DNA from 2 places in the Streptosporangium sp. NPDC005286 genome. Region 1 is predicted to be linked to the other one. Evidence: riboswitches for the same ligand, from Rfam matches in the RefSeq annotation. Region 1 holds a riboswitch; the other holds the start of a gene.
The links. Region 1 has a riboswitch for S-adenosylmethionine ahead of ABZU75_RS29330 (FAD/NAD(P)-binding protein). Riboswitches for the same ligand answer to the same signal wherever they lie in the genome.
Positions count from the first base shown of each region.

Region 2: it holds a riboswitch for S-adenosylmethionine, as region 1 does, so the genes downstream of both, ABZU75_RS34515 (aminotransferase class V-fold PLP-dependent enzyme) here and ABZU75_RS29330 (FAD/NAD(P)-binding protein) in region 1, are expected to answer to the same signal.

Region 1 covers NZ_JBEXGU010000098.1:7,616-13,632, forward strand. The annotation lists gene ABZU75_RS29315 (ABC transporter ATP-binding protein) at 1-602, shown strand, start outside; gene ABZU75_RS29320 (enoyl-CoA hydratase-related protein) at 678-1,451, shown strand; gene ABZU75_RS29325 (DUF402 domain-containing protein) at 1,467-1,988, opposite strand; SAM riboswitch class IV at 2,041-2,153, shown strand; gene ABZU75_RS29330 (FAD/NAD(P)-binding protein) at 2,279-4,036, shown strand; gene ABZU75_RS29335 (ABC transporter substrate-binding protein) at 4,105-5,748, shown strand; gene ABZU75_RS29340 (ABC transporter permease) at 5,745-6,017, shown strand, end outside.
Region 2 covers NZ_JBEXGU010000135.1:398-6,414, reverse strand. The annotation lists gene ABZU75_RS34530 (DUF3180 domain-containing protein) at 1-245, shown strand, start outside; gene ABZU75_RS34525 (acyltransferase) at 255-1,379, opposite strand; gene ABZU75_RS34520 (NADH-quinone oxidoreductase subunit D) at 1,439-2,620, opposite strand; gene ABZU75_RS34515 (aminotransferase class V-fold PLP-dependent enzyme) at 2,638-3,894, opposite strand; SAM riboswitch class IV at 4,031-4,146, opposite strand; gene ABZU75_RS34510 (TerC family protein) at 4,354-5,097, shown strand; partial or broken gene ABZU75_RS34505 (cytochrome P450) at 5,247-6,017, shown strand, end outside.

The DNA of each region.
Region 1 (6,017 bases):
CGGGCTCCATCACGCTCGGCGGGGCACCCGTCGTCGGCCCCGGTCCCGAGCGCGGGCTGGTCTTCCAGTCGGGAGCGCTGTTCCCCTTCCTCACCGTCGCGGAGAACGTGGCCTTCGGACTGCGGCTACTGCCGATCTCCGGGGCCGACCGGGAGCGGCGGGTCCGCTGGTATCTCGGCGAGGTCGGGCTGTCGTCCCTGGCGGGCGCGCTGCCCCGGCAGCTGTCCGGCGGGCAGCGCCAGCGGGTGGCGATCGCCAGGGCGCTGGCGTGCGAGCCGGCCGTACTCCTGCTCGACGAGCCGTTCGGGGCGCTGGACGTGCAGACCAAGGAGGACATGCAGCTCTTCCTGCGCGAGGTGTGGCGCGACACGGGCACGACCGTGCTGATGGTCACCCACGACGTGGAGGAGGCGGTCCTGCTCGCCCAGCGGGTCCTCGTCTTCGCCTGCGGGCCCGGCAGGGTCGCCGCCGAGGTCCCGATCGACCTGCCCGCCTACCGGGCCCTCGCCGTCAAGCGGACCTCCCTCTTCCTGGGCCTGCGGGCAGGCGTCGAGGACCTGGTCCGCTCGCACATGCTGACACCGGGGAGGGAAAAGGTGTAGAACGATATTCTGTAGCTCTCCGGGCGGGGAGCTCCTGTACGGGAGCGCCCCAAGGGCTTCCGGGAGGGAGAGACGATGGTCGACCTGGTGCTGCCGTCGATCGAGCGGGGCGTGCTGACGCTGACGTTCAACCGGCCGGACCGGCTCAATGCCTGGACCGACGAGATGGGCCGCCGCTACTTCGACCAGCTGGCCGAGGCGGAGAAGAACCCCGAGGTCCGGGTGATCGTGGTCACCGGGGCGGGAAGGGGCTTCTGCGCCGGGGCGGACTTCCAGACGCTCACCGCCATCCGGGACGGCTCGTACGCGGGGGAGCCCGACCGGCGTCCCAACACCTTCCCGACCACGATCCGCAAGCCGATCATCGCCGCGGTCAACGGTGCCTGTGCCGGGCTCGGCATGGTCCACGCCCTGGTCTGCGACCTGGTCTTCACCGCCGCCGAGGCCAAGTGGACCACCGCCTTCGCCCGGCGCGGCCTGGTCGCCGAGTACGGCCTGTCGTGGATCCTGCCCCGCCTGGCCGGGCAGGCCAGGGCCATGGACCTGCTGCTCTCCGGGCGCACCTTCACCGGTGCCGAGGCCTGCGAGCTGGGCCTGGCCAACCGGGCGGTGCCGGGAGAGCGGCTGATCGAGGAGACCCTGGCCTACGCCCACGAGCTGGCGACGTACAGCTCTCCGGCCTCGATGGCCGTGATCAAGCGTCAGATCTGGGGCGACTGGCAGCGAACCCTGGAGGCGTCGGAGTCGGCCGCGGCGCGCCTGATGGTCGACTCCTTCACCCGGCCGGACTTCGCCGAGGGCGTCGCCAGCTTCGTCGAGCGCCGCACCCCCGGCTTCCCGCCGCTTTAGTCACTTCGGCGCATCTCAGCTGACCAGGGTGAGCCAGCGCGGGGCGGCGTCGAAGGGGGCCGTGCGGGCGGTGACGGCCTCCATCAGCCAGGCGGCCGAGGCACGGGCGCTCCGGACGACCTCGGGCGGGTAGGCGTACCTGACCCGGTGCTCCTCGAACTCGTCCTCGTCGTCCAGGAAGACCCGGCTGGTGCGGCCCTTCACCGGGCTCCGGCGCGTCCGGATCACGTCGAGGTCGAGGTCGACCATGGTGACCTCGCCGTCGCTCCACCGTGGCACGGTGGAGATGTCGCAGTAGATCTCGTGCTTGTGCGGGGCGGAGTTGAAGGCGGCGGTCCACCAGGCGTCGCGGGGGAAGAGCATCACGAAGGCGTGCGGGGAGGCCACCTCGGGCCCGTGGCCCTTGCGGCCGACGGAGTTGGCCGCGCAGCCGGTCCACACCCCGTGTTCGTCCTCGCCGAGCAGGAGGCCGCTGTGGTTCCAGTGCAGTGATCCGTCGTATTTGCGGTAGACCACCTTCACCATCTCATAGGACATTCCCCAACATTAAGCCTTGACAGAGATCTATGTATTTCCTACCTTCTAAATAGGTTAAGAGTGTCAGTGCGAAGCCCCGGCTGGCTGACCGGCAACCCTCGCACCGCGGCGGGGTGCCCCCGGGGGAGACCTGGCGGCACGGTCGGCGTGCCGCAAGCGCGGACCCCCTCACCGGGGTCACCGAGACATGTCCGGGAGTGCCACATGTCGAAGACCAGCACACTGAACTGCGCGAGCCCCGTCGACCCCGACACCCACGGCCACTACCGGCCGCACCGTAGAGCCGCCGTATGAGCGCCTCGATCGCCGTCGTCGGCGCCGGCCCGACGGGCACCTGCCTGGTGGAGCGCATCTGCGCCAACGCCGCCGACCTGCTCGGCTGGCCCTCGCTCGACGTCCACGTGATCGACCCCCACCCGCCGGGGGGCGGCCGCGTCTGGCGCCGTGACCAGCCCGAGCTGCTCTGGATGAACTCCGCCGCCGCCGACGTGACGCTCTTCACCGACGAGTCGGTGCGCTGCGAGGGGCCGATCCGTCCAGGCCCCACGCTGGCCGAGTGGCTCGGCGGGGACCCCGGCGCCTTCGCCTCCCGCCCGGCCCAGAACGGCTACCTCTCCCATGTCTTCAGGCACGCGGTGGCGACCGCCCCGCGCGGGGTCCGGGTGCACGTGCACCCGGTCCGCGCCGTCGATCTCGCCGACATCCCCGGCGGCCAGGCGGTACGGCTGGAGGACGGCCGGACGATCGAGGTCGACGCGGTGATCCTGGCCCAGGGACACGGCGACGTGACCCCGAGCGGGGAGGAGCGGGCGCTGGCCGACCTGGCCGCGCGCGGCGGGCTGCGTTACCTGCCCACCGGATACGCGGCCGACCTCGACCTGGACGGCATCCCCGCCGGAGAGCCGGTGATCGTGCGGGGGATGGGGCTGGCCTTCGTCGACCTGATGGTGCTGCTCACCTCGGGCCGGGGCGGCCGGTTCGTCCGCGAGTACGACGGGGAGCTGGTCTACCTGCCCGGCGGGCGGGAGCCCCTCCTGCACGTGGGATCGCGGCGCGGCGTGCCGTACCACTCCAAGACCGGCTACCCCTTCAGGGGCGCAAGCCCGCCGGTTCCGCGCTTCCTCACCCGCGAGGCGCTGGGCGAGGGCCCGTGGAACTTCCGCCGGGACGTGTGGCCGCTGGTCGCCAAGGAGCTCGCCTTCGCGTACTACCACGAGCTCATCACCGCCCACCCCAAGCGCGCCAGGCTGGACTGGGCGGCGTTCGCGGAGGCGTTCGCCGACCAGGAGTGGCGCAGCCCGGGCATGCGCAAGCTGATCCGTACGGCCGTGCCCCGGCACCTGGACCGGCTCGACTTCGACCGGCTCGACCGGCCGTTGGAGGGCATCAGGTTCGGTGACCGGGCGGGGCTGCAGAAGTGGATGCACGGCTACCTCGCGGTCGACCTGGAACGGCGCGCCGACCCGGCGCACAGCGCCGACCACGCCCTGATCCTCGGGCTGCTCTCCGTCTACGGGATCCTGGCCGAGCTGGGCATCTCCGATCCGTGGTTTCACGGGTTCTTCAGCTACCTCGCCAGCGGCCCGCCGGGACCCCGGCTTGCGGAGCTGCGCGCCCTGGCCAAGGCAGGGGTGGTCACCTTCCTCGGCGCCGGCCTCAAGGTCGACCACCACGAAGGGCGCTGGCGGGCACAGAGCCCCACCGTGCCCGGCGGCGTGACGGCCACGACCCTCGTCGAGGCCAGGCTGCCCGCGCCCAGCGTGAGCCGGGCCACCGACCCGCTCATCGGCGCGCTCCGCGACCGGGGCGAGCTCGACGAGAAGTCGGGGCTGGTGAACGTGCGGGCCGCGGACCGCCGCCTGGTCGACAGGTCCGGCACCCCGCACTCGCGCAGGTTCGCCTTCGGCCCCTGGGTCGTCGGCGGCCAGGTCACCGGCGGTTTCGCCAGGCCCCGCCGCAACGCCCCGCTCTTCCGCCACGCCGACGCCCTCGCCCGGATCGTCCTGTCCGAGGCCGTCGGCACCCAGATAAGGCGGCACGTCGCGTGAACCCCGCGACAGATCGCATGGACCCGGTCCCGAACGAGCACGACGCACCACAGCACAAGGAGAAGAACGTGAAGTTGCGATGGGGCGCTCTGACGCTCGCCGGGGTGCTGGCGCTCGCGGCCTGCGGAGCCGAGAGCGGGACCCCGACCACGGCGGCCGGCGCGAAGGGCGGCACCGGCGGCGACGGAGGATCGCTCGTGTGGGCGGTGGAGACGCAGCCGATCACCTTCAACCCGCACCAGTGGGGCCAGAACAAGGCGCGCCTCCTGGTCCACAACCAGTTCGACGCGTTGATCGCCCGAGGCGGGAACGGTGATTTCCTGCCGTGGCTGGCCACCTCCTGGCAGGTTTCCAAGGACGGTCTGACCTACACCTTCGAGCTCCGTGACGACGTGACCTTCCACGACGGTGAGCGGTTCGACGCCGCCTCGGTGAAGGCCAACCTCGACCAGCTCGTCTCGCCCGGCTACAACGCCGCGGTCAGCGCCATCCAGCTGCGCAACTTCGACCACGCCGAGGTGAGCGCCCCGTACACCCTGAAGGTCACGCTGAAGGCCCCGGACGGACTGTTCCTGGACTTCCTCTCCTCCCCGCTCGCCGGCCAGGTCTCCCCGAAGTCGCTGAAGAACGCCAAGGACCTCAAGGCGGGCGGCGTCGACGTGGTCGGCACCGGGCCGTTCATCCTCGACCGGTTCACCCCCGGCCAGGAGGTCCACTACCGGCGCAACCCGAACTACAACTGGCCGCCCGCCGGCGCCGCCCACCAGGGGCCGGCACACCTGGCCGAGGTCACCTACCGCTTCCTGCCCGAGGCGGCGGTGCGGGTCGGCGCGCTCACCTCCGGGCAGGTACAGGTGATCGAGGGCGTGCCCGCCACCGAGATCGGCCTCATCAAGGGCAACCCGGAGTTGAAGCTGGAGACCAGCCTCAACTCCGGCAGCGCGTTCTCCTACTACTTCAACGTCTCCCGCCCCCCGTTCGACGACAAGCGGGTCCGCGAGGCGTTCCGTGACGCCGTCGACGTGGACGCCGTGCTCAACTCTGTCTACCAGGGCACCGCCAAGCGGGCCTGGAGTGTCATCGGCCAGGGCAGCCCGCAGTTCTACGACCCCTCGCTGGAGAACACCTTCGGCAACGACCCGGCACGGGCCAACAAGCTGCTCGACGAGGCCGGCTGGAACGGACGTGACGCCGAGGGCTACCGGGTCAAGGACGGCAAGCGGCTGACGGTCCGCACGGTCAGCGCCGCGCCGTTCGTCCGCGACCGCCGTGACATCCTCGCCCAGGCCGTCCAGGCGGCGGTCAAGCAGAGCGCCGGCATCGACTTCCAGGTCAAGCTCGTGGACCAGGGCACCGCGCAGAAGGCGGCCGACGAGAACGAGTACGAGATCTTCGAGAACTCGCGCGGCGACACCGACGCCGGGGCGGCGCTCAACCTGATCCTGCCGAAGGGCGCCGCGATCAACCGCACCAGGTTCGAGAGCGCGGAGCTGGACAGGCTGCTCGCCGACGCGTCGGCGGCCTCCGACCTCGCCGAGCGCAAGGAGCTCTACGCCAAGGTGCAGAAGACCGTGGTCACGGACGAGGCGCTACTGCTCCCGCTGTACGTGCCCGCAGACCAGATCGCCTACGGCGCGGGCGTCACCGGCATCACCTTCGAGCCGGTCTCCGGCACCCCCAACAGTGCTTATGACCTCCGGATCGGGACATGAGCACCCTCATACTCACCCGGCGGCGGGGGCTGGCCGCCGCCGGGTGGCTCGGCCCGGTGGCCAGGCGGCTCGGAGCGGGTGTCGCCGTGCTCTGGGCCGCCGCCACCGCGGCCTACCTCGCGCTGATGCTCGCCCCCGGCGACACGATCGACGTGCTGATCGGCGACGGTCTCGACACCCCCGAGCGGCGGGCGCAGATCATCGCCGAGTGGGGGCTGGACCGCTCCCCGCTCCAGCAGTACGGCGACTACCTGCTCCGCCTCCTCCAG
Region 2 (6,017 bases), on a different contig from region 1:
ATCCCCTGGCGGTGGCCCGGCTGGCGGCCCTGGCCAAGGCCTCCGCGTACGCCGGGGCGGTCTTCGCCGGACTCTTCGCCGGATTCACCCTCTACACCGCCGAACTGCTCGACCAGAGGGTGCCCCGTCAGGACTTCTTCATTACCGGCGGGTCGATGCTGGTGTGCGTGCTGCTGGTCTGCGCGGCCCTGTACCTGGAGTACTGCTGCAAGGTGCCCAAGGACTCCGCGGACGACGACCACTGAGCGGACGCGTCAGCGCCCCCTGGCCCACTTCCGGCCGAAGAGCATGATGACCGGGAGGGTGCACACCAGTGCTCCGGCGACGGCCAGGGGGCGTTCCAGCCACCAGAGCAGGTCGGGCCGGGCCCGGCTGCCCGGCCCGCTGCCCGCCAGCCACCAGGTCAGCGCCACCCAGATGGCCATGCCGGTCGTGTGGAAGAGGAAGAGCGGGAGCGCGAACCGGTTGACCGTCTCGTTCACGCGCTGCCACCTGGGGCGGTCGAGCAGGCGCTCCATGGCCGGCCTCAGCACCTCCACCAGGCCGATCTGGAAGATCAGCAACGCCACGATGACGAAGGTGGGCGGTGCCATGTTGGACAGCTTGTCGCCGGGCACGCCGACCATCGAGCCCGGGTAGATGTCCGAGTAGACCAGGCCGAAGAGCGCGAACAGCCCGGTCCACAGGATGGCGACGTCGAAGCGGCGGGGAAGCGCCACCATCCTCGCGTAGAAGAACCCGGCCTGGTGGGCCAGCCCCCAGACAATGATCATGTTGAGCCAGCCCACGGCCTCGTACCCGTAGCGCAGTCGCAGCACGTCGACGACGAGCGCGGCCCCGGCCAGCCAGATCAGGATCAGCACGTCGAAGCGCCGGTGCAGCCAGAGCGCGACCGGGAGCAGGGCGATCAGCATGAGGTAGACGCCGATGAACCAGAGCGGGCTGATGACGAGCAGGACCACCCGGTCCATCCACTTGATCCCGAACGCCCACGTCACGACCGCGCCCAGCACGATCCAGGTTCCGGCCAGCGCCAGCGTCGGGATCGCGAGGCCGCGGATGCGCCGCCACACGAAGGTGCCGATGCCCATCCCGCGCTCGCGGGCGCGGTTCCAGGACAGTAGGTGGACGTACCCGCCCACGTAGAAGAAGAGCGGCAACACCTGCAGCAGCCAGGTAAAGATCCACAGCCCCGAGGTGAAGCCCAGCGGGCTCGTCGGCGAGGGGCCGTTCGGCCCCCACTGGAGGATCGTGAAGGCCCAGTGCCAGAGCACCACGACGAGCAGGCTGAACGCGCGCAACCAGTCGACGTACCGGTCCCGCGGTGGCCTGTCGCCGGTCGGAGGGCCGCCGTGATCGGCGGGGGACGCGGGTGTCATCGGGGGAGTCGCCTTCTCCTGGTCCCCGCCGGGTTCGATCATGTGCTGCTGACCGTGCCTCACTTGTCGATGTCGCCGACGACGAAGAACATCGAGCCCAGGATGGCGACCATGTCGGAGACCAGGTTGCCGGGGAGCATCTCGCGCAGCACCTGGACGTTGTTGAAGGAGGCGGACCGGAGCTTCATCCGCCACGGTGTCTTCTCCCCGCGCGAGACCAGATAGTAGCCGTTGAGGCCGAGCGGGTTCTCCGTCCAGGCGTAGGTGTGGCCCTCGGGGACCTTCAGCACCTTGGGCAGGCGCTGGTTGATCGGCCCCTGGGGCAGTTCGCGGAGCCGCCGCACGCAGGCGTCCGCCAGGTCCAGGGAGACCTTCACCTGCTCCAGCAGCACCTCGAACCTGGCGTGGCAGTCTCCGGCGGAGCGGGTGACCACCTTCACCGGCAGCTCGCCGTAGGCGAGGTAGGGCTCGTCCCTGCGCAGGTCGAGGTCGACGCCGGAGGCGCGGGCGATCGGGCCGCTCACGCCGTACTGCATGACCGTCTCGCGGTCCAGCACGCCCACCCCGCGGGTACGGGCGAGGAAGATCTCGTTTCCGGCGATCAGGTTCTCGATGTCCGGCAGCCGTCGCCGCACGTCGGCCACGGCCGTCGCGACCCGGCCCAGCCACCCCTCGGGCAGCTCCTCCTTCAGGCCGCCGACCCGGTTGAACATGTAGTGCATCCGCCCGCCGGCGATCTCCTCCATCACGGCCTGGAGGGTCTCGCGCTCCCGGAACGCGTAGAACACCGGGGTGATCGCGCCGAGTTCCAGCGGGTAGGAGCCGAGGAACATCAGGTGGCTGAGCACCCGGTTGAGCTCGGCCATCAGCGTGCGTGTCCAGACCGCCCTGACCGGCACCTCCATGCCGAGCATCCGCTCCACCGCGAGGACGACGCCCAGCTCGTTGGCGAACGCGGACAGCCAGTCGTGCCGGTTGGCCAGCATGATGATCTGCCGGTAGTCACGCACCTCGAACAGCTTCTCCGCGCCTCGGTGCATGTAGCCCACGATCGGCTCGGCCGAGCTGATCCGCTCCCCGTCCAGGGTAAGCCGCAGCCGCAGCACGCCATGCGTGGACGGATGCTGCGGCCCGATGTTGAGGATCATGTCCTCGGTCGCGAGCTCCTTGCCGCGCGCTTCCCGCACGGCGGCGGCACCCGCTCCCATCCCCACGCTCAGCTCACGGCGAGGCTCGTTCATATGCCTATGCTGTCACGTCAGCCGCGCGAGGCAAGATCCCGCAGTGCGGTGATCAGCCGGTCGACGTGCTCGGAGGTGGTGCCGATGCCGATGGAGGCGCGCACCGCGGAGGCGGTGGGGTCGTCGCAGCCGCCGTCCTTGGCGTCCAGCAGGTGCCGTACGAAGGGGTGGGCGCAGAACTTGCCGTCCCGGACGCCGATGCCGTAGTCGCCGGCCAGGGCCTCGGCGACCTCGCGGGCGGTGCGGCCGTCCACCACGAAGGAGACGATGCCGACGCGCGGATGGTCGGGCCCCCACAGGGACAGCTCCTGCACGCCGGGGACGGAGGCGAGGCCCGCGCGCAGCCGGTCGAGGAGGCGCTCCTCCTCGCGGACCAGCGGGGTCCAGCCGGTGGCGGTCAGGGCGTCGCAGGCCGCGGCCAGCGCGATGGCGCCCAGAACGTTCGGGGTTCCGGCCTCGTGGCGGGCCTCGGGGTCGTCGTGCCACTCGGTCTCGTCGTCGTTCACCGCCTTCACCGCCCCGCCGCCCCGCAGGTACGGCTCGGCGTCGGCCAGCCAGTCGGAACGGCCGATCAGCGCGCCGGTGCCGAACGGGGCGTAGAGCTTGTGGCCGGAGAAGACCACGTAGTCCAGGTCGAGCGCGGTCAGGTTGAGGCGGCGGTGCGGGACGAGCTGCGCGGCGTCGACGAGGACGCGGGCGCCGTGGCGGTGGGCGATGTGGGCCAGCGCGGCGATCGGCCAGAGCTCCCCGGTGACGTTGGAGGCGGCGGTCACGACCAGCAGCTTGGGGCCTTCGACCGAGGCCAGGGCCTCGTCTGCGGCGCGGACCGCCTCGCCGGGGAAGGCGGGGGCCGGCAGCCGCAGGGCGCGCTCCCAGGGCAGCAGCGAGGCGTGGTGCTCGGTTTCGAAGACCACGGCGGTGGTGCCCTCGGGCAGGCTGCGGGCCAGCAGGTTGGTCGCGTCCGTGGTGTTCCTGGTGAAGATCACCGAGTCGTCGGGACGGGCACCGACGAAGGCGCGTACCGTCTGCCTGGCCTGCTCGTAGCGGGCCGTGGTCAGCTGGGACGCGTACCCGGCGCCTCGGTGGACGCTGGAGTACGCCGGGAGCGCGGCGGCGACGGCGGCGCTCACCGGCTCCAGACAGGGGGCGCTCGCGGCGTAGTCGAGGTTGGCGTAGCGGACGAGCCTGCCGCCCCTGACCGGAACCTCCAGGTCGGAGCCGAGCACGGCGGGGATCGGCCGGTCGCCGGACGTACGGGTCGCGGGGACGGTCACCGGGGTGGTCCCGAGGGCGGTCGTGGGGGTGGCCGCGTCGGCTGCGTCGGCGGCTGTGGCGGTGAGGATCGTCAGTGCGGACACGCCAGGGCTCCTTCGAGGTCATCGGACCCCAACCCATGGCATAGGTGCCTGGAGCCCGCGCTTGCCCGGCACACCTCGTGCCGGACCAGGTCCTCACCCGGGGCACCCCGCCGCGGACGCGAGGGTTGCCGGCCAGCGAGCCGGGGCTTGTCACTGGCACTCATGACCTACGGGGGAACTATAACCGACGTCTGGCGGGAATTCGCAAGTGCTGTCTCTCATGTTCGGGAACTCATGAGGAGTCCCGTTCGTCTGGGCAGTGAGCCGGGTGGCGCCTGGCGGCGGGTGATGTTTGTCCTGGTAGTGGCTGAATAACGCCGAACGACGGATCTCGTTGTGCCGGTAGTGATCAAGTAGGGCGAGCTGGAGGCTCAGATGTTGGACTGGATGACCAACCCGGAGATCTGGATAGGGTTCATCACCCTCGTCGCCCTGGAGATCGTGCTAGGCATCGACAACATCATCTTCATCTCGATCCTGGCCGGAAAGCTCCCGCCCGAGCAGCGCGACAAGGCGCGCAGGCTGGGCCTCCTCGCGGCCCTCGTCAGCCGGTTGGCGCTGCTGCTGGCGCTGGCGTGGGTGGTGAAACTCACATCGCCGCTCTTCGAGGTCCTCGGTCAGCCGATCTCGGGACGGGATCTCATCCTGCTCGCCGGTGGTCTCTTCCTGCTGGGCAAGAGCGTCATCGAGATGCACGACAGCATCGAGGGCAAGACCGGGCACGGCAGCGCCAAGGCCGCGGCCTCCTTCGGCTCGGTGATCGCCCAGATCATGCTGCTGGACATCATCTTCTCCCTCGACTCGGTCATCACCGCGGTCGGCATGGTCGACCAGCTCGGTGTCATGGTCGCGGCCGTGATCGTCTCGGTCCTGGTGATGCTCTTCGCCTCGGGCCCGATCAGCCGCTTCGTGGACAAGCACCCGAGCATCAAGATGCTCGCCCTGTCGTTCCTGGTGCTGATCGGCGTCGTGCTGATCGCCGAGGGCCTCGGGCAGCACATCTCCAAGGGCTACATCTACTTCGCGATGGCCTTCTCGCTCATCGTGGAGCTGCTGAACATCCGGCTGCGCACCAAGACGGCCCAGCCCGAGAAGTCGGGCAGCCCGACCGAGGTGTAGCGGCCTGTGGCGGGCTGTCGAGCGTCGGCAGACGGCTCAGCCTCAGGCGATGGCGCTCTCACCCGTCGTGGGGCCACCGGGCATCCGTCTGCCCAGCTCCAGGGGGCGGAACAGGCAATTGACGCATGGGGCGACATTACGATGTCCGTGTGCGCTTTGATCCCTGGAATCCGGAATTCGTCGCCCATCCGTACGACGTCTACGACGAGCTGAGGCGGCAGCGGCCGGTCAGCTTCTTTGAACCGACCGGCCAGTGGCTGGTCGCCCGGCACGCCGACGTCAACGCGCTGCTGCGCGACCGTCGGCTCGGCCGCTCCTACCTGCACGTGGCGACCCACGCCGAGTTCGGCAGGCCCGACGACCCCGAGTTCCAGGACCCGTTCTGGCGGGTGGTCAGGGCCGGGATGCTCGACGTCGAGCCGCCGGTGCACACCCGGCTCCGGCGCCTGGTCTCCAAGGCGTTCACCCCGCGCATGGTCGAGGCGCTCCGCCCCAAGGTCGCCGAGATCGCCGGGGGACTGGTGGACCGTTTCGTCGAGCGCGGCGGTGGAGACCTGATCTCCGAGGTCGCCGAGCCGCTCCCGGTGACCGTGATCGCGGAGATGCTCGGCGTGCCCGAGGCCGACCGGCACCTGCTGCGCCCCTGGTCCGCCGACATCTGCGGGATGTACGAGCTGAACCCCTCCGTCGAGGCCCAGCACACCGCGGTACGCGCGGCCGAGGAGTTCTCCGCCTACCTCGTCGAGCTGGCCCGCGCCCGCCGGGCGAACCCCGGCGACGACCTGATCAGCGCGCTTGCCCTGGTGGCCGAGGAGGGCGACAAGCTCACCGAGGAGGAGCTGGTCGGCACCTGCGTGCTGCTGCTCAACGCCGGGCACGAGGCCACGGTCAACGTCACGGGCAATGGATGGTGGTCGCTC